DNA from 2 places in the Actinomadura monticuli genome. Region 2 is predicted to be linked to the other one. Evidence: riboswitches for the same ligand, from Rfam matches in the RefSeq annotation. Region 2 holds a riboswitch; the other holds the start of a gene.
The links. A riboswitch is a leader RNA that binds a small molecule or an ion and turns the genes downstream of it on or off. The one in region 2 is predicted to bind ZMP and ZTP.
Positions count from the first base shown of each region.

Region 1 (15,141 bases), on a different contig from region 2:
CAGCAGCAGCCGGGCGAGCGCGCCGATCAGCAGTGCGGCGGCCATCAGGCCGGAGCCCTTGCGGAAGTAGTTGAAGGCGCACAGCGTCAGGCCGGCGCCGACTCCGCTGAGCACGAGCAGGTAGGGGAGCTGCGCCAGCCAGTGCGGCGCGGCGCCCCTGCGGCGCGGCGCCCTGCGCCGGCGCCGGTGCACCTGAGTGCTCATGGCCTCACGGTATCGCCGATCGGGGCCCACGACGACCTCGCCGGGATGGAACGGTCCGTCCGGCCGCCCGCCGCCGGGAGAAGGGGTGTGACGGAGGGTGCCCGGGAGGCCGGAATCCCTTGCACCATCGGTGCTACTCGCCAGTAGGAGGGTGTGACGGCACGGCGCCCGGGTAACCCGGCAGACAGGGGTCGCTAACTAGCTGGGAGGACTGCCGTGGAGGGGCCGTTCATGCGGATCGAGGACAGCGGGCTGGTGATGCCGCTGCGCCCCGACGTTACGACGGTCGGGAGAGGGAGAGGAGTCGACGTACGCCTCGACGACCCGAGTGTGTCCCGTTTGCACGCAGAAATCGTCCGACGCGGTCCGTACGTCTACGTGGTGGACATGGGCCTGTCCCGCAACGGGACACGCGTCAACGGCCGGCCGATCGCCCGCCGTGTGCTGGAGGACGGTGACGTCGTGAGCTTCGGCACGGCGCGCTGCCGGTTGGGGGGCATCCCCCGTGAGGAGGTCGACCCGGACGTCGAACTGCGGCGCGCCGTCGCACCCGAGCTCACCCGCCGCGAGGTCGACGTGCTGACCTCGCTGTGCCGACCCGCCCTGTCCGACGAGGCGTTCGTGGCCCCCGCCACGGCACGCGACATCGCCGGCGAGCTGGTCGTCACCGAAGCCGCCGTCAAGCAGCACCTGTTGCGCCTCTACCAGAAGTTCCGCATCCCCGAGGGCGCCAACCGGCGCACGCGGCTCGCCAACGAGGTCATCGCGATGGGCCTCGTCCGTCCGCTGCCGCCGGTGCACGTCCCGCACCAGGGACGTCCGCCGGTGGACGGCCGGGTCCCCGGGGTCCGCGGCACGACGGAGACGCGGCGGCCGGGCGCCCCCGGCCACGGGCACGGGCCGGGACGTCCCGCCCCGAGCACCGCCGGACGGAGGGCCAGCTGATGTGAACCTGCGGTCGTCCTCCCGGCAGCGCGCAACGAGGGCGATCGCTGAACCCTCCCGGGCGGGGCCGTGCAGGTGACGGCGCGGCCCCGGCCGGGGAAGACGAGTACGGGGCCGCCGCCTCGGTGCTGGGGCGGCGGCCCCGTCCGCGTGTGTGCGTGCGTCAGCCGTCCCGCTCGGCGGCCTCGACGACGTTCGCGAGCAGCATCGCGCGGGTCATCGGGCCGACGCCGCCGGGGTTGGGCGCGACCCATCCGGCGACCTCGGCGACGTCGGCGGCGACGTCCCCGGCGAGCTTGCCGTCCACCCGGGAGACGCCCACGTCGAGGACGGCCGCGCCCGGCCTCACCATGTCGGCGGTGATCAGGCCGGGGACGCCGGCGGCGGCCACGACGATGTCGGCCGCGCGGGTGTGCGCGGCCAGGTCCCGGGTCGCGGTGTGGCAGAGGGTGACGGTCGCGTTCTCGGTGCGGCGGGTCAGCAGCAGGCCGAGGGAGCGCCCGACCGTGATGCCGCGGCCGACGACGGCGACCTCGGCGCCCTTGATCGGGACGTCGAAGCGGCGCAGCAGCTCCACGATGCCCTTCGGGGTGCAGGGCAGCGGCCCCGGCCGCATCAGGACGAGCCGGCCGAGGTTCGTCGGGTGCAGGCCGTCGGCGTCCTTGGCCGGGTCGATGCGCTCCAGCACGCGCTGCTCGTCCAGGCCCTTCGGCAGCGGGAGCTGGACGATGTAGCCGGTGCAGGCCGGGTCGGCGTTCAGCTCGGCGACGGCCCGCTCCACGTCGTCCTGGGAGGCGGTGGCGGGCAGGTCGCGGCGGATGCTCTCGATGCCGACCTCGGCGCAGTCGCGGTGCTTCATGTTGACGTAGGAGCGGCTGCCCGGGTCGTCGCCGACCAGCACGGTGCCGAGCCCGACGGTCACGCCGCGGTCGCGGAGCGCCTCGACGCGGACCTTGAGGTTCGAGCGGATCTCGGCGGCCGTGGCCTTGCCGTCCAGAATCTGTGCCGTCATGCGTTCCTCCGCGTGGATCTCGCCGGGGCCTCGCAGGACCGAGCCCGGCTCGAGGTCCCGTCCGCCCAGGCGCGCGGCAACGGGACTGTCGTTCGCTCCCCGGTGGTGATCCACCTTGCCGCGCCAGTCACGTGAAAACCCATGGTAACGGGCGAGTGGCACGCGGGAATCGGCGCCGAGTGGCCCTGCCGGCGCGGGCGCCGGGCCTTCTAGCGTGAGCGGCATGAGCGACGCATGGTTCGAGCGGCCCGTCCTGACCGGGCGTCATGTGCGGCTGGAGCCGCTGTCCCCCGAGCACGCCGGCGGGCTGTTCGAGGCGTCCAGGGACCCGGACGTGTGGACGTGGCTGAGCGAGCGGCGGCCGGGGACGGCCGGCGAGATGGCCGCGCTCGTCGGCAGGGCGCTGGACGAGTGCGAGCGCCGCGTCCGGCTCCCCTGGGTCCAGATCGACGCGGCGACCGGGGAGGTGGCGGGGACGACGTCGTACTACGAGGTCGCGCCGTCCCACCGGGGCCTGTGCATCGGCCACACCTGGCTCGGCGCGCGGTGGCACCGGACGGCGGTCAACACCGAGGCGAAGCTGCTCCTGCTCGGCCGCGCGTTCGACGAGCTGGGCGCGATCCGGGTCGGCTGGCACACGCACGTCCGGAACGCGCGGTCGCGGGCGGCGATCGAGCGGCTCGGCGCCTCGTTCGAGGGCGTGCACCGCAAGCACCGGATCCGGGCGGACGGTTCGATCCGCGACACCGCCGCCTACGGCATGACCGACGACGAGTGGCCCGCCGCGGCGCGGGCCCTGCGGGAACGGCTGCGCTAGTCCTCCGAGCGCTGCCGCCGGGCGAGCACGCGGTCGGTGCCGTGCCAGCCGAACCGGGCGGCCAGGACCGCGGCCAGGAAGGCGGCGACCAGCCCGATCACCTGGCGGGAGTCCATCAGCAGCGAGCCGACCAGGTACACCGACCTCAGCATGACGGCGAGCAGCACGTCCATCGCGCCTCCATCACGGAATGCCCGCGCCGGAGTCAACGGAGGGTCATGAGGGCGCGGCCAGCCCGAGACTACCTGCCGGAACGAGTGGGCAGTCCGCGGGCCGGCCGGCCCCTCCGGCCATCAGCGCGTCAGTGGAAGAAGTGCCGGACGCCGGTGAAGTACAGGGCGATCCCGGCCTTCCGCGCCGCCTCGATCACCTTGTCGTCGTTGACGGACCCGCCGGGTTCGACGACCGCCTTCACGCCCGCCTCGGTGAGCACTTCGAGGCCGTCCGGGAAGGGGAAGAACGCGTCGGACGCGCCCACGGCGGACGCGGCGCGCTCCGCGCCGGCCCGCGCGACCGCGAGCTTGGCGGAGTCGACCCGGTTGACCTGGCCCATCCCGACGCCGACGGTCGCGCCGCCTGCGGCCAGCAGGATCGCGTTCGACTTCACCGAGCGGACCGCCCGCCACGCGAACGCCAGGTCGCGCAGGGTGGCCTCGTCGACGGCGTCGCCGGTCTTGAGTTCCCAGGTGGACGGGTCGTCGCCGGGCGCGTCCACGCGGTCGACGTCCTGCAGCAGGACGCCGCCGTCGATGCGCCGGTACTCGGCGGCGCCGGCCGGGGCGTCCGGGCAGACGAGCAGCCGGACGTTCTTGAACCGGTCCTTCAGGACGGTGACGGCCTCGTCGTCGAAGGCGGGGGCGATGACCACCTCGGCGAAGCTCTCGGTGACCTGCCGCGCCATGGCGGCGGTGACCGGGCGGTTCGCCGCGATCACGCCGCCGTAGGCGGACACGGGGTCGCAGGCGTGCGCCTTGCGGTGCGCCTCGGCGATGTCGGCGCCGACCGCGATGCCGCACGGGTTGGCGTGCTTGATGATCGCCACGCACGGCTCGGTGAAGTCGTAGGCGGCGCGGCGGGCGGCGTCGGTGTCCACGTAGTTGTTGTAGGACATCTCCTTGCCGTACAGCTGCTCCGCGCCGGCCAGCCCGGTCTCGCCGGGCGAGCGGTACAGGGCCGCGCGCTGGTGCGGGTTCTCGCCGTACCGGAGGGTGTTCGACCGTTCCCAGGTGGCGCCGAGGAAGTCGGGCCACCGCGTCTCGGCGGCGGTCTCGTCGGGGGCGTAGGAGCCGGCGAACCAGGACGCCACGGCCACGTCGTAGGACGCGGTGTGCGCGAACGCCCGCGCGGCGAGGCGGCGCCGCTCCGCCAGGGTGAACCCGCCGGCCTTCACCGCGTCGAGGACGGACCCGTACGCGGCCGGGTCGACGACGACGGACACGCTCGCGTGGTTCTTCGCGGCGGCGCGCACCATCGTCGGGCCGCCGATGTCGATCTGCTCGACGCACTCGTCCGGCCCCGCGCCCGAGTCGACCGTGTCGGCGAACGGGTACAGGTTCGCGATCACGAGGTCGAACGGCTCCACGGCCAGGTCGTCGAGCTGCTGGAGGTGGTCCTCCTTGCGGCGGTCGGCGAGCAGGCCCGCGTGCACCTTGGGGTGCAGGGTCTTGACCCGTCCGTCCAGGCACTCGGGGAAGCCGGTGAGCTTCTCCACCTTCATCACCGGGACGCCGGCGGCGGAGATCCGGCCCGCCGTGGACCCCGTCGAGACGATCTCCACCCCGGCCTCGTGCAGGCCGCGGGCCAGCTCCTCCAGCCCGGTCTTGTCGTACACGCTGATCAGCGCGCGCCTAATCGCCACCCGACTCACCGGCCGAGCTCCCCTCATGATCGTCGGAAGTTACCCTGTCGGACGCGTCGCCGCAGGTCCTGCACTTCATCGAGACCCGCCTGCCGCGCGTGGTCCAGCCGTCGCGGGCGAGGCGTCCGACGACGTCGACGAGGAGCCGGCGCTCCACCCGCTTGATCCGCTCGTGCAGGGAGTCTTCGTCGTCATGCCAGCCCACGGGGACGGTCTCCTGGGCGATGACGGGTCCGGTGTCCACGCCTTCGTCGACGAAGTGAACCGTACAGCCCGTGACCTTGACGCCGTACGCCAGGGCGTCCCGTACGGCGTGCGCGCCGGGGAACGAGGGCAGCAGCGCGGGATGGGTGTTGACCGTCCGGCCGCCGAACCGCGCCAGGAAGCGCGGCCCGAAGATCTTCATGAAGCCGGCGGAGACGACGAGGTCGGGTTCGTGCTCGGCGACGGCCTCGGCCAGGGCCGCGTCCCAGTCGTCCCGGGACGGGAAATCCGGGACGCGCACCGTAAAAGTGGGCAAACCCACACGTTCTGCGCGTTCGGTTCCCGCGATATCCGGGCGGTCCGCCCCCACGGCCACCACTTTCGCCCCGTAGGCTGGATCCGCGCACGCGTCGAGCAGCGCTTGTAGGTTGGTCCCCGCGCCGGAGACGAGGACGACGAGCCGGGCGGACACCATGACTCCCCGGTGGACGTTGCTGGGACACCACGAAGCCTATCGGGCCGGTTCGACACCGCTTCACCGCAGATCCGCGCGGGCGGATCCACACCGTACGTCCAAGCGGACGGGCCAGGAGGAAACGAACGTGAGCGAGCAGCAGGGCCGCGAGGCCCGTCCCGAGGACCGCCCGGACGGGCGGCCGGCGGGAGAGCCGCCCGCAGGACCGTCCGAGGCGCGGCAGACCGGCCTGCGGGCCCTGTGGCTCGGCGGCATCGCCCTGCTGACCTCGTTGTTCTTCTATCCGCTCGGCCTCGTGCTCGGCGTCGCCGCGCTCGTCGTCGGGATCCGGGCCCGGCGGCAGGTGCGCGGCACCCGGGACGCCGTGCCCGGCGCCCTCCCCGGCATGGTCATGGGCGGGATCGGCCTGGCGATGTCGCTGCTGATGGTCGCGATGGCGGTCTTCCTGCGGACGGAGTTCAGCGGCTACTGGGACTGCGTCAACGCGTCCAACACCAACACCGACAAGCAGGTGTGCCGCGACGAGTACTACCCGAAGATCGAGGACAAGCTCGACCTGCCGCCCGGCTGGATGGACAAGTACGGCCACCTGCTCTGACCGCCCGGCCCCGACGTCCCCGGCGCCGATCTTCCGGCGCTAGTCGTCCCGCTCGGGCTCCTCGCGCAGGACGTAGATCGCGCCGCCCCGGTTCTCGGTGCGGTTCGGGTCCGCGCGCGGCGGCGGGACGGGCCTGCGCGGCGGCTCGGGCCCCGGTTCGGGATCGTCCACGATGTGGCCTTCGACGACGATCGTGCCGTCGCCGTCGCCGTGGACCGGGCCGGGCGCGGGCTCCGGGGCCGGTTCCGGGACCCGCTCCTCGACCAGGTCGGGCAGCGGGTCGCTCCGCCGGCGGGGCCGCCGCGGCGCGAGGACGGGGTCGGCCTCCTCGAACTCCAGCGGGTCCGGCGCGTGCGGGGCCCTCGGCGCCTTCGCCGCGGGCTTCGCGGGCTCCCCGGACCGCGCGGGCGGGTCGTAGTCGCCCGGGACCGGCGCCGACAGCGGCACCGCCACGGGCTCCGGACGGGCCGGCCGCTTCGGCCTCCCCGCCTTCCCCGCCTTCCCCGCCTTCGTCCCCGCCTTCTTCTCGGCCTTCTTCCCGGCCGCCTTCCCGGAGGCGGCGCGCGCCGGGCGCCGCAGCACCAGCACGTTGGCCGCCCACGCCGCGATCGCCGCCGAGATCCCGACCTCCAGGGCCGCGAGCAGCCCCACCTGCCAGGGCGACGGCCCCACGGTCGCCATCCGGCCGCCGCCCAGCGGCCCGCCCGACAGCGCGCTGAGCAGCGCCGCCACGACGCCCGTCAGCGCGCCCGACACGAACCCCCAGAGCGGCGCGCCCTCCGCCGCCGGGCTCGGCAGCGACCTGATCGTGAGGACGCCGCCGACCGCGCCCGCGACGAACGGCGCGGCCAGCGCGAGCAGCGACAGCGCGGGCGCGGGACCGGGCTCCGGCAGCGCCGCGAGCGGCGGGAACGCGGGGACGGCGTCCAGGAACACCCCGGTCGGCGAGACGCTCGTCCCGGCGCCGACGGAGAACCCCGGGCCCACCGCGTACGCCATCCCCCAGACCACCGCGTTCGGCAGGAAGGCCAGCTCGACCAGCAGCAGCAGGACGCCGCCGACGACGCCGGGGGCGAGCATGTCGTACAGGTCGTCGGCGCCCGGCATGTTCATGGCGAGCGCCACGGCCACGAGCACCGCGCCGGACGCCAGCAGCACGCCGAGCGCCCCCGCCACCCCGATCACCAGTGAGCGGGGCCGATCGGGCAGCAGCCGCAGCAGCGCGCCGAGCCCCGACCTGACCCGCCGGCCGCGCGCCTCCGCCGCGACCTGCGCCGCGACGACGGCCCGCGCGGCGCCGAGGCCGCCCGCGACGGCGGCGACGAGGAAGCAACCGATGAGCGCCTGCCACGCCGACGGCCGCACCTCCTCGGAGGACGCCGCGAACGCGAGCAGCGCGGCCAGCCCCGCGTACGGCGCGGCCAGCGCGACCGCCACGTGCGCGACCGCGATCCGCGGGCGCCGCCGCAGCCCCGCGACCCGGATCATCCAGCCGCCGCCCCGGTACAGCAGCACGCCGGGCAGGACGAGGACGCCGAGCGGCAGCAGCCCGACCCGTCCCTGCCCGTAGGAGAAGCCCGCGTGGTGGGACACGAGCCAGAAGTTCACGGCCGTCCGGAACACCCCGGACATGCCGTGGCCGAGCGCCGTCTTCGGCGCCGCGATCCATCCGATGAGCGTGATCGTGGTGAGCACGGCGAGCCCGATCCCGACGCACCACAGCGCCGCGACCAGCCCGGTCACGTACAGCGGGCGCGCCGCGGCGGCGGCCGGCGGGCGCCCCCTCGGCGGCTCGGCGCGCGGCCGTCCGCCGGTCCGTCCGGGCTCGTCCTTCGCCGGCTCGCGCTTCGCACGCCGCCCGGGGGTCTCGTCGCTCACCGGTCCATGCTGGCACCGCGCCCGGCTCCCGGCGGTCCGCCCGCCCGGCGTGTCGCCTTTGTCGTCCGGGACCCGGGCCGCGAACGAAAGACGCCCAAGCCGCGCTTCGGCAGGCGGCTCGGGCGTCTTTCGGGGTCGCGCGGGGTCAGCGGTTCTGCATGATCTCCCGCATGAGGACGGCGGTCTCGCTCGGGGTCTTGCCGACCCGGACGCCGACCTTCTCCAGGGCCTCCTTCTTCGCCTGCGCGGTGCCGGCGGAGCCGGACACGATCGCGCCCGCGTGGCCCATGGTCTTGCCCTCGGGGGCGGTGAACCCGGCGACGTAGCCGACGACGGGCTTGGTCACGTGCTGCTCGATGTAGGCGGCGGCGCGCTCCTCGGCGTCGCCCCCGATCTCACCGATCATCACGATGGCGTCGGTCTCCGGGTCGTCCTGGAACGCCTGGAGCGCGTCGATGTGGGTCGTCCCGATGACGGGGTCGCCGCCGATGCCGACGCAGGTGGTGAAGCCGATGTCGCGCAGCTCGTACATCATCTGGTAGGTCAGCGTGCCCGACTTGGACACCAGCCCGATGCGGCCGGGCGTGGTGATGTCGGCCGGGATGATGCCCGCGTTCGACTTGCCGGGCGACGCGATGCCGGGGCAGTTCGGCCCGATGATGCGCGTCTTGTTCCCTGCCTTCTCGGCGTACGCCCAGAAGTAGGCGGTGTCGTGCACCGGGATGCCCTCGGTGATGACCACGCAGAGCGGGATCTCGGCGTCGATCGCCTCGACGACGGCGTCCTTGGTGAACTTCGGCGGGACGAACACGACGGACACGTCCGCGCCGGTCTGCTCCATGGCCTCCTTGACGGTGCCGAACACCGGGAGGGAGGTGCCGTCGAAGTCGACCGTCTGGCCGGCCTTGCGGGCGTTCACGCCGCCGACGACCTGGGCGCCGGACGCGAGCATCCGGCGGCCGTGCTTGGTGCCCTCGGAGCCCGTGATGCCCTGGACGATGATCTTGCTGTTCTCGGTGAGCCAGATGGCCATTGTCATGCACCTGCCGCTGCGAGTTCGGCGGCGCGCTCGGCCGCCGCGTCCATGGTGTCGACCTGCTGGACGCCGGGCAGCCCCGCGTCGCTGAGGATCTTGCGCCCGAGTTCGGCGTTGTTGCCGTCCAGCCGGACGACGAGCGGCCGGTCGACGGTCTCGCCGCGGTCGGCCAGCAGCTTGTAGGCGGAGACGATGCCGTTGGCGACGGCGTCGCAGGCGGTGATGCCGCCGAAGACGTTCACGAACACCGACTTGACGGCGGCGTCGGACAGGACGATCTCCAGCCCGTTCGCCATCACCTCGGCGGACGCGCCGCCGCCGATGTCGAGGAAGTTCGCGGGCTTCTGCCCCCCGCCCGCCTCCCCTTGCCCCTTCAGTTGCTCGCCCGCGTAGGCGACGACGTCCAGCGTGGACATGACCAGGCCGGCACCGTTGCCGATGATGCCGACGCTGCCGTCCAGCTTGACGTAGTTGAGGTCTTTGGCCTTGGCCGCGGCCTCCAGCGGGTCGGCGGCGGCCTTGTCCTCGAACTTGTCGTGCTCCTGGCGGAACCCGGCGTTGTCGTCCAGCGTGACCTTGCCGTCGAGGGCCTTCACCTGGCCGTCGGCGGTGAGGATCATCGGGTTCACCTCGACGAGGGAGGCGTCCTCGTCGGTGAACACGGCCCACAGCCGCTCGATCAGCTCGGCGGCGCCGTCGAGCGCCTCCTGCGGGAGGCGGCCCTGCTCGGCGATCTCGCGGGCCTTGGCCCGGTCGACGCCGTCCAGCGGGGACACCGGCACCATCGCCAGCCGGTCGTGCGGCACCTCCTCGATCTCCACGCCGCCCTCGACGGAGCAGATGGACAGGAAGGTGCGGTTGGCGCGGTCGAGCAGGAAGGAGAAGTAGTACTCCTGCGCGATCGCGCTCCCCTCCTCGATCAGGACCTTGTGGACCGTGTGGCCCTTGATGTCCATGCCGAGGATCTGACCGGCGAGCGTCTCCGCCTCGTCGGCCGTGTCGGCCAGCTTCACGCCGCCGGCCTTGCCCCGGCCCCCGGTCTTCACCTGGGCCTTGACCACGACCTTCTTGCTGCCCGCGGAGAACAGCTCCTCCGCGATGGCGCGTGCTTCCTGGGGAGTATGGGCGACCTTGCCGGTAGGCACCGGTACCCCGTACTCGGCGAAGAGTTCCTTCGCCTGATGTTCGAACAGGTCCACGAGGCGTCCTTAAACGGATCGACAGCCAAAGACCACACGAGTCGGCGATCTACACGGGTGTCCGTGCGGCCTGGACTCTGCGGTCCGCTCCGTCGACGCAGCCTAGTCAACCCGCCTTCGTGGTGATGCCGCCGGGTCCATATGTCACGGAGTGTCCACTCTAGAAGGCAAGTGTCACCGGGCGGCAGGTGTCTCCTCCTGAGGGGTGGGCACGAGTGGCCCGTGAGGAGGATGAACCAATTGACGTAGTTTGATGTACTTAATTCGCTGCGGTGGGATGCGGCAAAGGGGGCGAACGCATGGCGATGGCGGAGGAACGGGACACATCCATCACCGTCCCCGTCCCCGTCCCCGCGAGGCCGGTCCCGGCCGGCCCCGGCGGTACCGCGCCGCCGCCCCCGCCGATGCGGCCGAGGCCCGCGCGGCCATGGTCCCGCAGGCGGTCGGGCGCGCGCAAGATCCGCCGCACCGGCGCCCTCCTGCTCGTGGCCGCGCTCGTCGCGACCGGCGGCGCCAACGTGCCCGAACCGTCCAGCCCCGGCTGGGCGAGCCCCGGCCTCATCGGCGGGGGCGGCTGGCCGTTCGCCGGCGTCCCGCTCTCCCCCGAGCAGGCCGAGGGAGCCGCCTACCTGCCGGACAGCTCGGTCGTCCGGCTCGACGACGGGCGCGTCAGGCTCATCCCGTCCGGCGGCGACACCCCCATCACCGTGGACCGGTCCGATCCGCGGGTCGCCCGCGCCGTCCGGGCCGACAGCGCCTGGCTGGCCAAGGGCGCGGTCCCGACCGGCGGGCAGGGCGCCGCGTACCGCGACATGTCGGCGCGCGCGCTGCTCGACCTGCGGCTCCTCACCCGCCCGAACGGCGCCTCGCTCGCCTCCTGGTACACCAAGTGGCGGTACTGCTGGCCGCGCGACTCGGCGTTCACCGTCGCCGCGTTCAGCGTCACCGGCCACCCGTCGGAGGCCCGCCGCGTCCTGCGCTTCCTCGCCCGCGCGCAGAGCGACAACGGGATGTGGGCCGCGCGCTACAACGCCGACGGGACGGCGGTCGCCGACGGCCGCGCGCCCCAGCTCGACTCGCTCGGCTGGGTGCTGTGGGCGGCCTGGTTCTACCGCGCCCAGACCGGGTCCACGGACGACCTGCCGGACCTGTGGCCGATGGTGCGCCGCGCCGCCGACCACCTGGCCGGCTCGCTGGACGCCGAGGGCCTGCCGCCCGCCTCGTCCGACTACTGGGAGCGCGACCCGGGCCGCGAGCAGGACCCGCGGCGCCCCACGCTCGGCGTCGTCGGGCCCGTCCTCGCGGGGCTGCGGGCCGCCGGCGACCTCGCGCAGGGACGCGGCGAGACCGGCAAGGCGGCCGAGTGGCGGCATGCGGCGCAGCGCGTCGCCGACGCCGTGGACAGGCAGTTCGCGCCCTACGGCTACCCGCGCTCACCCATCCCCGGCGGGCTGATGGACACGTCCGTGACGTTCCTCGCGCCGCCGTTCGCGCCGTCCGACGCCGGTGTCACCGCCGCGATCCAGGACGCCGCGCGCAAGCAGGCGCTGCCGAACGGGGGCGTGCTGCCGGGCGAGCGCTGGTCCGGCACCCCGGACGTCGCCTGGACGCCCGAGACGGCCCTCTTCGGGCTGAACGCCGCCGCGTCGGGCCGCACGGACGAGGCGCTCGGCCGGCTCGGCTGGCTGTCCGCCCACCGCACGTCCCTCGGCGTCCTGCCGGAGAAGGTGAGCCCGAGCGGCAAGCCCGCGGGCCCGGCGCCCCTCGGCTGGACGGCCTCCCTGGTCCTGCTGACGCTCTCCGCCCTGGAACGCCCCCTCCCCGTCCCCTAAGAGTCCGCAGAGGCCGGCCCGGCCGGCCACTCCGCGGCGAGGACGGCCCAAACCTGGACGTCCCTGCGCTCTCCGTCCAGCGTGAACGCCTGCCGGTGGAGCCCCTCGCACGTCATGCCGAGCCGCCGCGCGACGGCCGCGCTGGCGGTGTTGCGCGGGTCGCAGAGCCACTCGACCCGGTGCAGCCCGCGCTCGCCGAACGCCCAGTCGATCATGTGGCGGACGGCTGCGGTCACCAGCCCGCGCCCCCGCGCCTCCGCCGCGAGCCACACGCCCGCCTCGCAGATGCCCCGCCCGGCGTCGAACGTCCGGAACAACGTGCCGCCCTGGAGGACGCCGTCCACCCAGATGCCGTAGATGCGCGCCGCGTCCCGCGCCTGCTTGTCGGCGTACGCCTGCAGGAACCGCCGGGCCGCCGGCTCGTCCACGACAGTCCCGGCGAACGGAATGTAGTCGCGGATGTCGGCGCGGACCCGGTCCACGTGCGCGGCGAACTCGGCCGCCCGCCACGGCTCCAGCGGCCGGAGCTCCGCGCCTTCGGCGAGCGTGAGAGCGAACATGGGGGCCTCCCAGGGGGTACGTACCGAACGTTTGTTATGTACCCTACGGGAATGCCCGCACGAGGTGACCACGAAGCCCGCCGCCGGGACGTGTCCGAGGCCGTCTGGCGCGTCCTCGCCGCCCGCGGCTTCGGCGGCCTCACCCTGCGCGCCGTCGCCACCGAGATGGACGCCTCCACCGGCCTGCTCACGCACTACTTCCCGAGCAAGAAGGCGCTGATCGCGCACGCCCTCGACCTCGCCGACGAGCGCACCGCGACCCGTCCCCTCCGCGACGCCCCCGCCCCCGGCCTGCCCGCCCTCCGCGCCGCGCTCCTCGACGTCCTCCCCCTGACCCCGGACGCCGCCGCCATGAACCGCGTCTGGGTCGGCTCCTGGGACGTCGCGCTCGCCGACCCCGACCTCGCGGCCCGCCAGAGGGACCGCTACGGCAGCTGGCGCGGCCGGCTCCGCCCGCACGTCGCGGCGGCCGTCGCGCGCGGCGAGCTGCCCGCCTCCAGCGACGTGGACGACGTCGTCGCGTCTGCCGCCGCCTTCGCGCACGGCCTCGTCGTCCACGCGCTCTTCGACCCGGCCCGGTTCCCCGCCGACCGCCAGACCGCCATGCTCGACGACTTCCTCGCCTCCCTCACTCCGGCCGTCCGGCCGGAATGAGGAAGCGCCCTGCTGGTACCGAGCCCGACCACGGCATCGTCCGCACCCGCGCGGAACTCCTGAACCAGGACGACCGGATCGTCCAGTCGACCCTCCCGATTACCTCCTGCAGACCGCCCGGTCTGAACGGCCCTGCGGGGGGTCACCAGTTGCGGGGCGCGATCAGCTCCTCGATGTCGGCGTCCGCGAAGCCGTACGCGGAGGCGACGAACCAGAACTCCATGGCGATGGCCTCCCTCGCGACGGTCTCGATCTCGCTGTCCGCCGCGACGAACTCCTCCTCCAGCGCGTTGAACTCCTCCGTGGCCGCGTGCGTGAGCGGGTACAGCGCCGCCAGATCGGCCGGCCGCTCCGCCTCGATCCGCTCGCAGAGCCGCAGCAGGATCGCCCGGCCCTGGTCGACGAGGCGGGCCGGGTAGTAGTCGTCCGCGTACATCTCCTTGAGGAACGCGCGGTCGTTCACCTGCTCGTTGGCCGGCGCCATCAGAGCTTCTCGATGGTCGCGAAGCGCAGCACGAGGGTGCGGACGCCGTACTCGCCGCCGAAGTCGACGCTGGCCTTCTCGCCCCGGTCGTAGACGGAGACGACGGTGCCGAGCCCGAAGGCGTCGTGGGTGACCTTGTCGCCCGGCGCGAGCGACGGGACGGCGCGGTTGCCGGGCGAGCGGGTGCCCGGCCGCTCGGCCATCCGGGCCATCGCCGGGGTGGACGCCGAGGACGCCTCCCGCTCCCATTCGACGAGGTTCCTCGGGACCTCGCCGAGGAACCGGGACGGCGGGTTGACCTGGGGCGCGCCCCACGAGCTGCGCATCGCGGCGCGGGACACGTAGAGGCGCTGCCGGGCGCGGGTTATGCCGACGTAGGCGAGGCGGCGCTCCTCTTCGAGTTCCTTGGGGTTGCTCATGGCGCGCAGGTGCGGGAAGACGCCGTCCTCCATGCCGGTGAGGAACACGACCGGGAATTCGAGGCCCTTGGCGGTGTGCAGGGTCATCAGGGTGACGACGCCCTGGTCGGTCTCCTCGGGCTGCTCGCCCGGGGGGACGGGGGCGCCCTTCGCGCCGCCGGGGATGGAGTCGGCGTCGGCGACCAGGGCGACCTGCTCCAGGAACTCGGGGAGGCGTCCCTCGGCGGATTCGCCGTCGAGGCGCTCCTCGAACTCGCGGGCGACGGCCTCCAGTTCGTGGAGGTTCTCGACGCGGGTCTCGTCCTGCGGGTCCTTGGAGTTCTGGAGCTCCTCCAGGTAGCCGCTGGCCTTGAGGATCTCGGCGACGAGGTCGGCGGGGGTGAGCGTCTCGGCGGCCGTGCGCAGCTCGTCCAGCAGGGCGACGAACTCGCGGACGGCGTTGATCGAGCGGGTCGCCATGCCGGGGACGTCCTCGGGGACGCGGAGCGCCTGCCAGAACGAGATGCGCTCGCGGGACGCGTACGCCTCGACGCACGCCTCGGCGCGGTCGCCGATGCCGCGCTTGGGGACGTTCAGGATGCGCCGCAGGGAGACGGTGTCCTCGGGGTTGGCGAGGCAGCGCAGGTAGGCGAGCGCGTCGCGGATCTCCTTGCGCTCGTAGAACCGGACGCCGCCGACGACCTTGTAGGGCAGCCCGACCCGGATGAACACCTCTTCGAAGACACGCGACTGGGCGTTGGTGCGGTAGAACACGGCGACGTCGCCGGGACGGGCGTCGCCGTCGTCGGTGAGCCGGTCGACCTCGTGGGCGACGAACGCGGCCTCGTCGTGCTCGTTGTCGGCCACATAGCCGGTGATCTTGTGGCCCTCGCCCTGGTCGGACCACAGCTTCTTCGGCTTGCGGTCGGCGTTGCGCTCGATCACCGCGTTGGCCGCCGACAGGATGGTCTGGGTGGAGCGGTAGTT
Region 1 is NZ_JAXCEI010000017.1:71,889-87,029, forward strand. Features, by position in the region: gene SM611_RS30420 (DUF3017 domain-containing protein) at 1-204, opposite strand, end outside; gene SM611_RS30425 (FHA domain-containing protein) at 421-1,149, shown strand; gene SM611_RS30430 (bifunctional methylenetetrahydrofolate dehydrogenase/methenyltetrahydrofolate cyclohydrolase) at 1,313-2,161, opposite strand; ZMP/ZTP riboswitch at 2,218-2,302, opposite strand; gene SM611_RS30435 (GNAT family N-acetyltransferase) at 2,385-2,978, shown strand; gene SM611_RS30440 (hypothetical protein) at 2,975-3,151, opposite strand; gene purH (bifunctional phosphoribosylaminoimidazolecarboxamide formyltransferase/IMP cyclohydrolase) at 3,280-4,845, opposite strand; gene purN (phosphoribosylglycinamide formyltransferase) at 4,826-5,515, opposite strand; gene SM611_RS30455 (DUF4190 domain-containing protein) at 5,643-6,113, shown strand; gene SM611_RS30460 (cell division protein PerM) at 6,153-7,991, opposite strand; gene sucD (succinate--CoA ligase subunit alpha) at 8,137-9,024, opposite strand; gene sucC (ADP-forming succinate--CoA ligase subunit beta) at 9,027-10,226, opposite strand; gene SM611_RS30475 (glycoside hydrolase family 15 protein) at 10,526-12,058, shown strand; gene SM611_RS30480 (GNAT family N-acetyltransferase) at 12,055-12,618, opposite strand; gene SM611_RS30485 (TetR/AcrR family transcriptional regulator) at 12,670-13,272, shown strand; gene SM611_RS30490 (DUF5713 family protein) at 13,415-13,756, opposite strand; gene pcrA (DNA helicase PcrA) at 13,756-15,141, opposite strand, start outside.
Region 1: it holds a riboswitch for ZMP and ZTP, as region 2 does, so the genes downstream of both, SM611_RS30430 (bifunctional methylenetetrahydrofolate dehydrogenase/methenyltetrahydrofolate cyclohydrolase) here and glyA (serine hydroxymethyltransferase) in region 2, are expected to answer to the same signal.

Region 2 (15,141 bases):
CGCCGGCAGCGCACGCGGTGCGTGATCGGTCACGTAGACGGGGTCGCGGCGCAGTTCCGCGATGAGGTGGTCGATGCGGCTCACCGGCTTCGCACGCTCCAGCACGGCGCCCGCGGCGCCCGCGGCGGGCACCGGCACGCACGCGAGCAAAGCACCGATCACCAGGACAGACATGCCGCGCCACATGGACGGCGAGTGTAGTGATGATCGACGAATGCCGTGAGCTGGGGTACAAGCGGAGGAATCCCCCGGCCGGGGGACGCCCGTCTCACCCGTGAAAACCCACACCGCCGGTGTCGGGCTACCCGCGAGTCATTGGATAGGGTCGAGAGCGGGGAGGACCCCGGGTCCACCGCAGTTAACAGTCCGGCCCGAGCCGGGCGATACGACGTGAGGGAGAGCCGTTCCGTGACCATCCGAGTAGGCATCAACGGGTTCGGCCGGATCGGCCGCAACTTCTACCGCGCTGTGAAGGCGAGCGGGGCCGACATCGAGATCGTGGCGGTCAACGACCTGACCGACAACGCCACGCTCGCCCAGTTGCTCAAGTACGACAGCATCCTCGGCCGTTTCCCCGAGGACGTGCGCGCGACCGCCGACGAGATCGTCGTGGGCGGCAAGGCGATCAAGGCGTTCGCCGAGCGCGACCCCGCCAACCTGAAGTGGAGCGACGTCGGCGCGGACGTCGTCGTGGAGTCCACCGGTTTCTTCACCGACGCCACCAAGGCCAAGGTGCACGCCGACAACGGCGCCAAGAAGGTGATCATCTCGGCGCCGGCCAAGAACGAGGACGTCACCCTCGTGCTGGGCGTCAACGACGACAAGTACGACCCCGCGGCGCACACGGTGATCTCCAACGCGTCCTGCACCACCAACTGCCTGGCCCCGCTGGCGAAGGTGCTGCACGACAACTTCGTCATCGAGAAGGGCCTGATGACGACGATCCACGCCTACACGCAGGACCAGAACCTGCAGGACGCGCCGCACAAGGACCTGCGCCGCGCCCGCGCCGCCGCGCTGAACGTCGTGCCGACCTCCACCGGCGCCGCCAAGGCGATCGGCCTCGTGCTGCCCGAGCTGAAGGGCAAGCTGGACGGCTACGCGCTGCGCGTCCCGGTGCCGACCGGCTCCGCCACCGACCTGACCGTCAACGTGTCCCGCGAGGTCACGGTCGAGGAGGTCAACGCGGCGTTCAAGGCCGCCGCCGAGAGCGGCGCGCTGAAGGGCTACCTCACCTACACCGACGACCCGATCGTCTCCAGCGACATCGTCACCGACCCGGCGTCCTGCATCTTCGACTCCGGGCTGACCAAGGTCATCGGCGACCAGGTGAAGGTCGTCGGCTGGTACGACAACGAGTGGGGCTACTCCAACCGCCTCGTGGACCTCGTCAAGCTCGTCGGCTCGCAGCTCTGATCGCCGTTCGGGCGGAGCCGGGGGTCTGGGGGCCGCCCCCGGACGAACCCTGACCCCGACCGTTCGACAAGCCGTCTCCGCCGTGGCCGCCGCGCCCAGGATGGGCGCGCGGCCACGGCGCGGCCGTGCAGGGAAGGACATCGCATCCCGATGCGCACCATTGACGATCTCGACGTCGCCGGAAGGCGGGTGCTCGTCCGCGCGGACTTGAACGTCCCGCTGCGGGACGGCGCCATCACCGACGACGGGCGGATCCGGGCCAGCCTCCCGACGATCGAGGCGCTGCGCGCCAAGGGCGCCAAGGTCATCGTCTGCGCCCACCTCGGCCGTCCCAAGGGCGAGGTCAAGCCCGAGTTCTCGCTGGCGCCGGTCGCCCGGCGGCTCGGCGAGCTGCTCGGCGCGGACGTGGCGTTCGCGTCCGACGTCGTGGGCGACTCCGCCCGCGCCACCGCCGAGGGCCTCGCGGACGGCGGCGTCGCGCTGCTGGAGAACCTGCGCTTCGAGCCGGGCGAGACCAGCAAGGACGACGCCGAGCGCGGCGCGCTCGCCGACCGGCTGGCCGCCCTCGCCGAGGTCTACGTCGGCGACGGGTTCGGCGCGGTCCACCGCAAGCACGCCTCCGTCTACGACGTGCCGCGGCGGCTCCCGCACGCGGCCGGCGGGCTGATCGCCGCCGAGGTCGAGGTGCTGAAGCGGCTCACCGAGGACGTCGAGCGCCCCTACGCGGTCGCGCTCGGCGGGTCCAAGGTGTCCGACAAGCTCGGCGTCATCGACAACCTGCTCGGCAAGGCCGACCGCATCCTGATCGGCGGCGGCATGGTGTTCACCTTCCTCAAGGCGCAGGGCCACGAGGTCGGCAAGAGCCTCCTGGAGGAGGACCAGCTCGGCACCGTCCGCGACTACCTGCGGCGGGCCGAGGAGGCCGGCGTCGAGTTCGTGCTGCCCGTCGACATCGTCGCGGCCACCGCGTTCGCGGCCGACGCCGACCACGCCGTGGTCGCCGCCGGCGCGATCCCGGCCGACCGGCTCGGCCTCGACATCGGCCCCGAGTCCGGCAAGCTGTTCGCCGCGCGCCTCGCCGACGCCCGGACGGTGTTCTGGAACGGCCCCATGGGCGTGTTCGAGATGGAGCCGTACTCGCACGGCACGCGCGCCGTCGCGCAGGGCCTCATCGACTCGGGCGCGTTCACCGTGGTCGGCGGCGGCGACTCGGCCGCGGCCGTCCGGCAGCTCGGCTTCGACGAGGCCGCCTTCTCGCACATCTCGACCGGCGGCGGCGCCAGCCTCGAATACCTCGAAGGCAAGACGCTGCCCGGCCTGCAGGCTCTGGAGGACTGACCGATGGCCCCCGCTACCCCTTCCCGTAAGCCGCTGATGGCCGGCAACTGGAAGATGAACAACAACCACCTCGAGGCGATCGCGCTCGTCCAGAAGATGGCGTTCGCGCTCAAGGAGCCCGACTACGACGCCGTCGACGTTGCGGTGATCCCGCCGTTCACCGCGATCCGCTCCGTGCAGACGCTGATCGACGCCGACCGGCTCGGGATCCAGTACGGCGCGCAGGACGTCTCCCAGCACGCCTCCGGCGCCTACACCGGCGAGATCTCCGCCGCGATGCTGGCGAAGCTCGGCTGCACCTACGCCGTGGTGGGGCACTCCGAGCGCCGCCAGTACCACGCGGAGGACGACGCCGTCGTCAACGCCAAGGCGCGGGCGGCGCTCGCCGCCGACCTCACCCCGATCCTGTGCGTGGGCGAGGGCCTGGAGGTCCGCAAGGCGGGCGAGCACGTCCGGCACTGCCTCACCCAGCTCGACGGCGGGCTGGAGAAGATCACCGCCGAGCAGGCGCGCCGCACCGTGATCGCCTACGAGCCGGTCTGGGCCATCGGCACCGGCGAGGTCGCCACCCCGCAGGACGCGCAGGAGGTGTGCGCCGAGATCAGGACGCGAATCGCCGAGCTGTACGACGGCGGGGTGGCCGACGAGGTGCGTATCCTGTACGGCGGTTCGGTCAAGGGCGGCAACGTCGCCAAGCTGATGGCGCAGGACGACGTGGACGGCGCCCTGGTCGGCGGCGCCAGCCTGGACCCGGGAGAGTTCGTCAAAATCTGCCGGTACCGGGAGCTCCCCGTCTGATCAAAACTGATCAATTCAGTTTGAACTGGGGGTTCTTGCCGAACCAGCGGGTAGTTCGTCGTACCCTTCGTAGCTGACGGGTAAACCGCCCGGCCCGACCCTCCGTCCCGACCTACAGACAAAGGCGTTGAAGAATCGTGATCATCGCATCGTCCATCGTGCTCATCGTCACGAGCCTGCTGATGGTGGTCCTCGTCCTGATGCACAAGGGCAAGGGCGGCGGGCTGTCGGACATGTTCGGCGGCGGCGTCTCGTCGTCCCTGGGCGGGTCGTCCGTGGTCGAGCGCAACCTCGACCGGCTGACCGTCGGCGTCGGGGTGCTGTGGTTCGCGTCCATCGTCGTGCTGGGGCTGCTGTTCAAGCACAAGGGCGTCGGCTGAGCCACCCGTCTGACACATGCGATCACCGCGCCGCCCCAGGAGGTCACGGGCGGCGGCGGAACACCGAGCGAGGAGTTATCCGTGGGTAGTGGCAACGCGATTCGGGGCAGCCGTGTCGGGGCCGGTCCGATGGGAGAGGCGGAGCGCGGCGACGCCGCCCCCCGCGTCTGGGTGACCTTCTACTGTGCCAACCGGCACGAGACCCGCCCCAGCTTCGCGACGGACGTCGCGGTCCCCGAGACGTGGGACTGCCCGCGCTGCGGGTTCCCCGCCGGTCAGGACTCCGAGAACCCCCCGGCGCCGCCGAAGACCGAGCCGTACAAGACGCACCTGGCCTACGTGAAGGAGCGCCGCAGCGACGAGGACGGCGAGGCCATCCTCGAGGAGGCGCTCGCCAAGCTCCGCCAGAAGCGCGCCGCCGTCAAGAAGGCCATGGAGGCCGCGGCCCGCTGAGCCGCCCTCCGCACAGGCATCCGTGCGGCCCGGCCCCTGCGAAGGGGACCGGGCCGCACGCCGTTTCGGGGGCGGGGACGCGGCGTCAGCGGTCGGGGGCGCAGAGGCGGTCGTCGGTGGACACCAGCACCGTGCTGGCTATCTCCGGCTTTGTCCCTCCATGAGGCGTCCAGGCGCCGGGCCTGAGCCCCCGCGGAAGCGCCGCCACGAGCAGGGACCGCCTCCCGTCGAATATTCTTCGGGATATGAGGCTCGCGGGCGTGGTTCGCGCGCGGGAGTTCGGCACCGGCGGACGATTCGGAGGCGACGGGTGGACGCGGTCGACCAGGCGATCCTGCGGCGGTTGCAGCGGGACGGGCGGCAGACGAACCGGGAGCTGGCCGAGGCGGTGGGGATCGCGCCGTCCACGGCCCTGGAGCGGACGCGGGCACTGCGGTCCCGGGGAGTCGTCACCGGATTCCACGCGGCGGTCGACTTCGAGCGCCTCGGCCGCGGGGTGCAGGCGCTGATCTCGATCCGGATCCGGCCGCAGTCGCGGGAGGCGATCGAGTCGGCCCGGGACGGCATGGCCGCGATGCCCGAGACCGTCGGGGTGTTCGTGGTGACGGGCAACGAGGATCTGCTCGTCCACGTCGCGGTGCCGAGCACCGCGTACCTGCGCGACTTCGTGCTCGACCGGCTGGCGCGGCGCAAGGAGTTCGTGGACGTCCGCACCACGGTCGTCTACGACCACGTCCAGGCGGTGGAGCAGTCCGAACTTCCATCGCCGGACAGGCGGTAGTCCCGAACGTCCTGCGCCGGGCTGCCCCTTCGCCACGATCAGAACGAACGTGTGACGGCCGCAGCCCTCTGGGTCGAACGAACGACGGCTGCTGAACAGATGGGCCGCATCTTCTTCTAGCGTCCGACGCATGGACCGACGAAGCAATGCCTCCGGATCGATGCTGGTGCTCGCTGCCGGGGTGCTCTGGGGGTCCGTCGGGCCCGCGCAGGTGCTGGCCGCCCCCGCCGCCGGGCCGGTCGCGGTCGGCGGGGCGCGGATCCTGTCCGGCGGGCTGATCCTGGCCTTGCTCGCGCTCGTGGCGAACCGGCGCGCGTTCGTGACGCTCGGGCGGCGCACGTGGCCGCCGCTGCTGGCGGCCTCCGCCGCGACCGGGACGTTCCAGGCGGCGTTCTTCAGCGCCGTCGACCGCACCGGCGCCGCCGTCGCGACCGCCGTGGTGTTCGGCCTGGCGCCGGTCTCGACCGGGCTGTGCGAGCGGCTCGTCCTCGGGACCCGGCTGAGCCGCAGGTGGTGGGCCGGGACGGCGGCCGCGATCGGCGGCGTCGCGCTGCTGATGCTGCCCGGGTCCACCGTCGGCGTCGACCCGGTGGGCATCCTGCTGAGCCTCGCCGGCGGGACGTGCTTCGGCGTCTACACCGTGTCCGCCAAGGTCCTCACGGGACGGGACGCGGGCATGGCCGCGGCCGTGTCGGTCACGCTGCTGGCCGGGGGAGCGGCACTGCTGCCCTGGACGCTCGCGGAACTGCCCGCCCTCGCCGCGCCGCGCTCGGCGCTGCTGGTCGGCTGGCTCGGGATCGCGGCGACCGCGGCCGCGTACATGTTCTTCGTCACCGGCCTCGGCGGGGTGACGGCGGCCGCCGCCGGGACGCTCAGCCTCGCCGAGCCGCTGGTGGCGTCGGGTCTCGCCATCGCGGTCCTCGGCGAGCGCCTCTCGCTCCCCGTCGCGGCGGGATCGCTGCTCCTGCTGGGCGGGCTGTTCGTCGTCTCCGTCCCGGCACGGGCGCGGCCGGCCCGATATGATGGCGATCACGTGACTGGCGCAGTCAAGGTGGAGACGACCACCGGGGAGCGAAACTAGTCCGCACGCCGCGCGCCTGGGTGTACGGGTCCCCTTCGCCGGGGCGCCCGAAGTCCCGGCGCGAGCAGCGCGGAGGCTCACGATGCACGAACCGCCCGTACCCCATCTGCAGAGCAGCGACCCGGAGATCGCCGGGCTGGTGGAGGCGGAGGCCCGCCGCCAGTACGAGAAGATCCGGCTGATCGCGTCCGAGAACTACGTGTCCCCGGCGGTCCTGGAGGCCACCGGGTCGGTGCTGACGAACAAGTACTCCGAGGGCTACGCCGGCAAGCGGTACTACGAGGGGCAGCAGAACGTCGACCCGATCGAGCTGCTGGCGATCGGGCGGGCGAAGGAGCTCTTCGGCGTCGAGCACGCCAACGTCCAGCCGTACTCGGGGTCGCCCGCGAACCTCGCCGTCTACATGGCGTTCCTGGAGCCCGGCGACCCGGTGATGGGCCTGTCGCTGCCGATGGGCGGGCACCTCACGCACGGCTGGTCGGTGTCGGCCACCGGCACGTGGTTCCGCCCCGTCCGCTACGACGTGCGCGCCGACACCGGCCGCGTCGACATGGACCAGGTCCGCGACCTGGCGCTGAAGGAGCGGCCGAAGCTCATCTGGTGCGGCGGCACCGCCATCCCGCGGACGATCGACTTCCCGGCGTTCGCGGAGATCGCCCGCGAGGCGGGCGCGGTGCTCGCCGCCGACGTCGCGCACATCGCGGGGCTGATCGCGGGCGGCGCGCACCCGTCCCCGGTGGGGCACGCCGACGTGATCTCCACGACCACGCACAAGACGCTGCGCGGCCCGCGCGGCGCGATGGTCATGTCGACGGCCGAGCACGCGAAGGCGATCGACAAGGCGGTGTTCCCGGGCCTGCAGGGCGGCCCGCACAACCACACGACCGCCGCGATCGCGGTCGCGCTGCGGGAGGCGGCGGAGCCGGGCTTCGCCCGGTACGCGCGGCAGGTCGTCGCGAACGCGAAGGTGCTGGCCGCCGCGCTGGCCGACCGCGGCTACGACCTGATCTCCGGCGGCACCGACAACCACCTCATCCTGATCGACCTGACGAACAAGGGCGTCGCGGGCAAGCCCGCCGCGCAGGCCCTCGACCGCGCGGGGATCGAGCTGAACTACAACGCCGTCCCGTTCGACCCGCGCAAGCCGTTCGACCCGTCCGGGCTGCGGCTCGGCACCGCCGCGATCACCACCCGCGGCCTCGCCGAGGGGCAGATGCCGCAGGTGGCGGCGTGGATCGACGAGGTCGTGCAGGCCGCCGCCGGCAACGACGGGACGGTCGTCGAGCGGGTCGCCGGGGAGATCCGGGAACTGCTGGCGTCCTACCCGATGCCGGGCTGGGCGACGCCGCGCTAGGCGCCGCGCAGAACGGTGATCATGCGCCAGGCCTCGGGGTCGGTGAGGGCCACGGCGTCCTCGCCGGTCCCGAAGTCGCCGTACCGGGCGACGACGCCGAGGCCGCCGGCGAGGCGGAGCGCGGCGTCCAGCTCGGTGGCGGTCCAGAAGCGGTAGGGGACGACGTCGCGGATCACCCGCGTGGCGTCCCCCTCCGTGATCGTCATCGTGACGTGGTCGTCGGCGATCTGGGTGACCGGGTCGAGCCGGTCGGACGGCTCGCCCCACCGCACGCTCGCCCGGACGCCGCCGCGCTCGACCGTCCAGCCGGTGCTGACGCTGGGCTCGCCGCCCAGCCGGTCGCGGGGGTGCGACATCTCCACGATGTAGAGGCCGCCGGGGGACAGGTGCGCGGCGACGCGGCGCAGGTGCGCGACGAACGCGTCCAGCGTCATGAGGTGGGACGTCGAGTCGAGCATCGTGACGACGAGGTCGAACCGGCGGCCGAGGTCGAACCGGGTCATGTCGTCCTGGACGACCTCGATCCGCGCGCCGGGGCGGGCGGCGTAGGCGCACATCGCCGGGTTCAGGTCGAGCGCCGTCGCCGCGAGGCCGCGGCGCCCGAACTCGCGGGCGTGCTCGGCCGGCCCGGCGGCCAGTTCCAGCACCGTCGCGGGCTTCAGGCCGTGCTCGGCGCACCAGCCGAGCAGGACGTCGGCCTCGGCGGCCACGTCGCGGAACGAGCAGGCCAGCTCGTAGGCCCCGGGGTCGTCATAGATGCCGCTCACCCGGCCATCCTGCCAGCGCCTCCGCGCCGCCGGGACGGGCGCCGGGCCGCAGCCTGATCTCCAGGATCGCGGCGTCCTCGGTGTGCCGCGCCCGGCCGCCGAGCGAGCCGAGCAGCCGCCGGATCCGCGTGTTGGCGGTGAGCACCGTCGCGCGCAGCTCCACCAGGCCGCGGTCGTGCGCCACCGCCAGGATCAGCTCGGCGAGGCCGCGCCCGAGACCGCGGCCCTGCCAGGCGTCCTCGACCAGGAACGCCACCTCCGCGACGCCCGGATCGATGACGTGGACGAGGTGCGCCATCGCGAGCAGCGACCCGTCCGCGCCCTCGGCGACCAGCGTCAGGCCGCGCGCCGGGTCGCAGAATCCTTCGAACACCCGTTGCGTCGGGTACGGCTTCGAGCTGAAGTAGCGCATCCTGCGGCTGTCGAGGGAGCAGCGCTCGTGCAGCGCGCGGACGGCGTCCGCGTCGCGCGGCTCGATCGGCCGGACGACGACCTGCGTGCCGTCGCGGAGCGTCATCCGGCGGCGGGAGGGACGGCGCGGCGCGGCGGGCAGCGCGGTCCGCACCAGGGCGTCCGCCCGCGCCGCCTCCGTCGCGGTGAACGGCAGCCCGTACCTGCGCAGCCGCACGCGGCGGCCGCTCGCCGGGACGAGGAGGACGCAGCGGTCCGGCTCGGGCACGCCGGGTTCGGCCCAGCCCGCCTCGTCGGCGCGCAGCAGCTCGGCGAGGACCCCGGGCAGGGCGTGCGGCTCGGACCGCAGCCGGGACGCCAGCAGGAGGGCGCGGGTCGGCTCGTCCACCAGCTCGTGCGGGCGCGCGGGAAGGACGGAGGTGCGGGCCCCGCCCGCCGCGCCCAGCGTCTCGGCGAGCTCCCGGGCGCCGGGGCCGCCGTGCGGGACGTCGACGATGAACTCGTCCACGACCCCTTCGGCGTCCATCTGGACGGACAGGCCGAGGATGTTGGCGCCCCGCCGGCCCAGCGCGGCGGTGAGCAGGGCCAGGCGTCCGGGCCTGTCCTCGATCTCGGTGCGGATGCGGAACAGCGGCATGGAACGTTCCCTCCGGGGGGCCGGGCGCCGTGTGCGCCCGGTGGGGTCGCCCGCAAGGCTGGCCGACCCGTGTTACGCGACCGCTACGTCACCGTGTGCCGGTGGTTTCACATTCCGGACCGGGGGTTGAGCCGTCCGCGCCGACCGCCTAGCGTGCGGTAAGTGATCGACCCCGTGAGCGGTGAGGACGTCAACGATCGACCGCGGCGCGGCCCGTCCTCGACCCGGCTGCCGCTGCTGCTCCCCGGTTCGCTCAGCGACGAGCAGCGAGCCGTGTACGAGGCGGTGACGGGTGGCCCCCGCGCCGCCGGCCGCACCCCGCCGTTCGGCATGGCCGACGACATCGGGCGGCTGCACGGCCCCTTCAACGCCATGCTGTACAGCCCGTCCGTCGGGCTGCCGCTCCAGGACCTCGGCGTCGCGCTGCGGTTCCGGACGGCGTTCACCAAGCGCGAGCGGGAGATCGCCACGCTGGTCGTCGCCGCGCACGTCCGGTCCGACTACGAGTGGTACGCGCACGAGCGGATCGGCCGCCGGCACGGGCTCACCGACGCGGAGATGGACGCGCTGCGGGAGGGCCGCGCGCCCATGTTCGGCGACGTCCGCGAGCGCGTCGTGCTGGAGGCGGCCCGGCAGCTCGCCGCCGAGGGCGACCTCGCCGACGCCGTGTTCACCGAGGCGGTCGCGACGCTCGGCCGCGCCGCCCTCGTCGAGCTGGTGACGCTCGTCGGCTACTACAAGGCGCTCGCGCTGCAGCTGCGCGTGTTCCGGGTGGGCGTCCCGGACGGCGAGGACGCGCCCGAGTGGCCCGCGGACGACCCGGCGGCGCCGGGCACGGGCGGGGCCGGGGATGGATGAGGTCCTGCGCACGGTGCGGCTCGTGCTGCACCCGGTGTCGATGCGCGACCACCGCGCGCTGCTGACGCACTGGACGGGGCCGCTCGTGCGGCGCCACCTCTTCGACGACCGGATGGTCACGCCCGTCCAGGTCAGTGAGATCATCGAGGCGAGCGAGCGGGACTTCGCGACGGAGGGCTACGGGCTGTGGGCGCTGCGCCCGGTCCGCTGGTCCGGCGGGATCGACGGCGCCGGCGCCGCCGGCGCCGCGCCCGGGGACCCGCTGATCGGCGTCGCCGGGCTCAGCCACCACGAGGGGCCGCTCGGCCACGGCGTGGACGTCGAGATCCTTTACAGCCTGGAGCCGGACCACTGGGGGAGGGGCCTCGCCGCCGAGGCGTCCCGCGCGGTGCTCGACTACGCGTTCGGCGTGGTCGGCGTGCACCGGATCACCGCCGAGATCGACATGGCCAACGCGGCGTCGGCGGAGATCGCGCTCCAGCTCGGGATGCGGCGGTGGCGGGACGGCCCGGCGGGCCCCGACGGCGCCGCCTACTACGCGGCGGACCGCTCCCGCTGGGTCGGATCCCGTCGAATAGTCGACGCGATCCCATAGAATCCGTTGCCACCTGTTGCTCTTGCTGCGGAATACAGCAGTATGTGCGCATGAGTCCCTCCTCGGGCAGAGCGCCGCTCGCGCCCGGATTCGTCAACGGCGGCGTGTCCTTCTGGTACCGGGCCGGCGGGCGCCCCGGCCCCGGACCGCGCCTGCCGGGCCCCCGCACGGCGGACGTCTGCGTCGTCGGCGCCGGCTACACCGGCCTCTGGACGGCCTACTACCTCAAGCGCGCCCGCCCCGACCTGCGGATCGTCGTGCTGGAGCGGGAGTTCGCGGGGTTCGGCGCGTCCGGCCGCAACGGCGGCTGGGTGCTGGGCGAGATCGCCGGGGACCGGCAGCGGTACGCCGCCCGGCACGGCCGCCCCGCCGCGATCGCGCTGCAGCGCGCCATGTTCGGGGCGGTGGACGAGGTCGTCCGCGTCGCCGCCGAGGAGGGCATCGACGCGGACCTCGTGAAGGGCGGCGTGCTGCACGTCGCCCGCAACGCCGCGCAGCGCGCCCGGCTCGCCGCCATGGTCGACGAGGCGCGCCGCTGGGGCTGGGCGGACGACGACCTCGTGCCGCTGCCCGCCACCGAGCGGGACGACCGGCTCCGCGTCGAGGGCGCGACCGGCGCGGCGTGGAGCCCGCACTGCGCCCGCGTCCAGCCGGCCGCCCTCGCGCGCGGCCTCGCCGCGGTCGTCCGGGGGCTCGGCGTGCGGATCTACGAGGGGACGCCGGTAGTCCGGATCAACCCGCGGCGCGGCGGCGCGGCGTCCGCCGTCACCCCGTACGGCACGGTCACCGCCGGGTACGTGCTGCGTGCCACCGAGGGCTTCACCGCCGGCATGCCCGGCCACCGCCGCGACTGGCTCCCGATGAACAGCTCGATGATCGTCACGACGCCGCTGCCGGCGGTGACGTGGAAGTCGATCGGCTGGGAGCGCCGCGAGCTGCTCGGCGACATGGCGCACTACTACATGTACGCGCAGCGCACCGCCGACGACCGGATCGCGTTCGGCGGCCGGGGCCGCCCGTACCGCTACGGCTCCCGCGTCGACGACGGCGGCCGCACCGACCCCGGCACCGTCGGTGCCCTCTGGACGATGCTGACCGCGATGTTCCCCGCCGTCGCCGACGAGGCACAGGTCGACCACGCCTGGTCGGGCGTCCTCGGCGTGCCCCGCGACTGGTGTTCGACCGTGGTCCTCGACCGTGCGGCGGGGCTCGGCCACGCGGGCGGGTACACCGGGCACGGCGTCGCGGCGGCCAACCTCGCCGGCCGGACGCTCCGCGACCTCGTTCTGGGCGAGGACACCGCGCTGACCGCGCTGCCGTGGGTGGACCGCGGCGTACGCCGCTGGGAGCCGGAGCCGCTGCGCTGGCTCGGCGTCCACGCCATGTACGCGCTCTACCGGGCCGCCGACGCGCGCGAGTCGGCCACGGGGGCTGCGGGCACGTCGGCCCTGGCGCGGCTCGCCGACCGGATCACCGGCCACTGACGAGCCGCTGGACGTCACCGTAGGAGGGCGCGGGCCGGTCACCGTCCTCGCCGGTGACGCCGAGGGCCGCCGCGACGGCGGCCTGCAGCGCCTTGCGGAACGGCAGCGAGCCGGTGCTGATCCGGTGCACGCCGAGCCGCTCCAGCCGCGGATACCCGGTCTTGCCCGGCAGGTAGAGGACGTTGACCGGCGACACGCGGGCCGAGACCCTCGCGCTGGCCCGCCTGCGCGAGCGCGGCGCCGCTGGCGAAGTCCCACGCGTTGGGCAGGACCAGCGGGCGGTCACCGTGGTGAAGATCGTGGAAGCTCACCGGACGCCCTCCCCTCCGTGCACGACCGCCTCGACCGCACCCGCGGCGAGCCCCGGCGCCTGGCCGGCGCCGGGGCACGGCCGCCGTCGGCGTACCGGTCGATGACCGTCTCTGTCTTCTGCATGCCTCGAACATAGGGACGGTACGTTTCACTCCCGGTCGAAGTGTCCGCCGTGCCAGGTGGGGAGGGGGGCGCGGCCCACGGCGACGTCGAACGCGGCGCGGGCCAGCAGCCGCGTCGAGTCGAGCGTGGGCAGGGGCGACACGTCGGGCGTGACCAGGAGCGGGATCTCGGTGCACACGAGCGCGACGGCGTCGCAGCCGCGCTCGGCGAGCCGCTCGATGATCCGGACGTACTCGCGGCGCGACTCCTCGGTGAAGACGCCGTTGACCAGCTCGTCGAAGATGATCCGGTCGACGGTCTCGCGGTCGGCGGGCCCGGGCACCTCGGCGGCGATCCCGCGCGCGGCCAGCTCGCGCGGGTAGACGGGGCCGTCCATGGTGTAGCGGGTGCCGAGCACGCCGACGCGGGTCCGGCCGTCGCGGGCGGCCCGGCCGGCGACCACGTCGGCGATGTGCAGGCCCGGCAGCGGCAGGTCGTCGCCGGGACGTTCCAGGGCCAGGTGGGCGGTGTTGTCGGGGCAGACGAAGAAGCCGGCGCCCGCCGCCGCGAGCCGCCGCGCGCTCTCGGCCAGCGTCACCCTGATCGAGTCGTGGTCGCCGGCGTCCCAGGCGGGCATGCTGCGCGCCAGCGCGATCAGGTCGAGCGTCACGTCCGGATGGTCGTCGGGGCCCAGCTCGCGGAAGCCTTCCTGGCAGAAGGTCCGGAAGCAGAGCGCGGCGCCTTCCGCGCTGTGGGCCAGGATGCCGAGATGCCTCATGGCACCCGAAACTAGCCCAGGAGCAGGGACGTCAGCGCACCCAGGTCCTCCAGGCCGGCGAGGCCGTAGGCGTGGGCCGTGATCTCCTCGGCCCGGGACTCCGGGACGCGGCGGGCGGCGTTCAGCCGGAACTTCGTCGCCAGCTCGCGGGCCGAGAGCGGGTTGCCGGGCCCGCCCCGGTTGGCGTCCACCCGCTCCTCCAGCAGCGCGCCGCCGCGGGTGCGGACGCGCAGGACGGCCGGGAACTGGTGCGGGAAGATCTCGTCGCAGCGGGCGTCGGGGACGCAGCGGACCTTCGCCGCCAGCGCCAGCCGGTCGGGGTCGGCGGCGGCCGCGTCGGTGAAGTCCTCGTGGAAGACGCCGAGGCCGCCGCCGCCGAGCAGGGCCGCGGCGACCGTGTAGGGGCCGGAGAACGCGGCGTGGTACCCCGACTTCGGCCGGATCTTGTCCTCGTGCGGCTCGCCGATGGTCCGCAGCACGGGCGTCGGCGCGCCCAGTTCGATCGACTCGGCGTCCGCGGGGTCCAGGCCGCGGGCGCGCAGCCGCAGCGCCGCGTCGATCCCGGCGTGCGTGAAGTGGTTGCACGGGTACGGCTTGAAGAAGATGCCGGGCAGTTCCCAGTGCTCGCCGAGGCCGGAGGTGAGGGCGTCCAGGTCGACCTGGTCGCCGCAGAACGCCTGGAGGAACCCGAAGCGCCCTTCGAGGACGGTCGGCGGGCCGGTGATCCCGGTCCGGGCGAGCCCGGCGGCGGTGACGGCGGCGTGCGCGGCCCAGCCGCAGTGGATCCGCTTGACCGTCCCGCCCGTGCGGTTGGCCTCCAGGATGCCCGAGCCCATGCTGGCGGCGATGCCCATGGCGTCCGCGATGCCGGCGGCGTCCAGGCCGGACAGCATGGCGGCGGACGCGGCGGCGCCGACCGTCCCGCAGATCGCCGTGGCGTGCTGCCCGCGCTCGAAGAACACCGAGTTCCCGAGCTCGCGGTCGTAGCCGGCCATGCCGAGCCGCACGGTGATCTCGATCCCGACCCCGACGGCGTCCAGCAGCCGGGCCCCGGTCGCGCCACGGGCCTCCGCCACGGCCAGCGCGGCGGGCACCACCGACGCCGACGGGTGCAGGACGGACGGCAGGTGCGTGTCGTCGAAGTCGAGCGAGTGGGCGAGCGTCCCGTTCAGCAGCGCGGCGCTCGGCTCCGGCAGGCGCGTCCCGGTGCCGATCGCGGTGGCGCGGCCCTCGCCGCCCCATTCGGCGGTGAGCGCCCCGACGGCGCGGGCGGGCGGCTCCGCGGTCGCGGCCAGGCTGTTGCCCAGGACGTCCAGGACGCGGCGGGCGGCGTCCTCGCGCAGCTCCGCCGGCAGCCCGTGCGAGGCGGCGGACGCGGCGAGGGCGGCGAACCGCTGGACGGGCGTCATGCCGTCACCGCCGCGAGCGGGCGGACGGGGGAGCCGGTGCCGCCCTTGATCCGCAGCGGGGCCAGCACGAACACGAACTCGTGCGGTCCGGCCTCGGCCAGGGCCTCCAGGTCCAGGTGCTCCAGGATGAAGATGCCCGACTCGACCAGCAGGATCCGGTGCACGGGCAGGACGGCGTGCCCGGCCC
Region 2 is NZ_JAXCEI010000001.1:212,449-227,589, reverse strand. Features, by position in the region: gene SM611_RS01110 (hypothetical protein) at 1-174, opposite strand, end outside; gene gap (type I glyceraldehyde-3-phosphate dehydrogenase) at 409-1,416, shown strand; gene SM611_RS01100 (phosphoglycerate kinase) at 1,567-2,754, shown strand; gene tpiA (triose-phosphate isomerase) at 2,758-3,552, shown strand; gene secG (preprotein translocase subunit SecG) at 3,690-3,932, shown strand; gene SM611_RS01085 (RNA polymerase-binding protein RbpA) at 4,014-4,385, shown strand; gene SM611_RS01080 (Lrp/AsnC family transcriptional regulator) at 4,696-5,166, shown strand; partial or broken gene SM611_RS01075 (DMT family transporter) at 5,297-6,097, shown strand; ZMP/ZTP riboswitch at 6,190-6,276, shown strand; gene glyA (serine hydroxymethyltransferase) at 6,330-7,601, shown strand; gene SM611_RS01065 (class I SAM-dependent methyltransferase) at 7,598-8,368, opposite strand; gene SM611_RS01060 (GNAT family N-acetyltransferase) at 8,352-9,416, opposite strand; gene SM611_RS01055 (carboxymuconolactone decarboxylase family protein) at 9,579-10,274, shown strand; gene SM611_RS01050 (GNAT family N-acetyltransferase) at 10,267-10,869, shown strand; gene SM611_RS01045 (NAD(P)/FAD-dependent oxidoreductase) at 10,920-12,353, shown strand; gene SM611_RS01040 (hypothetical protein) at 12,340-12,549, opposite strand; gene SM611_RS01035 (aspartate/glutamate racemase family protein) at 12,814-13,545, opposite strand; gene SM611_RS01030 (MmgE/PrpD family protein) at 13,557-14,954, opposite strand; gene SM611_RS01025 (cyclase family protein) at 14,951-15,141, opposite strand, start outside.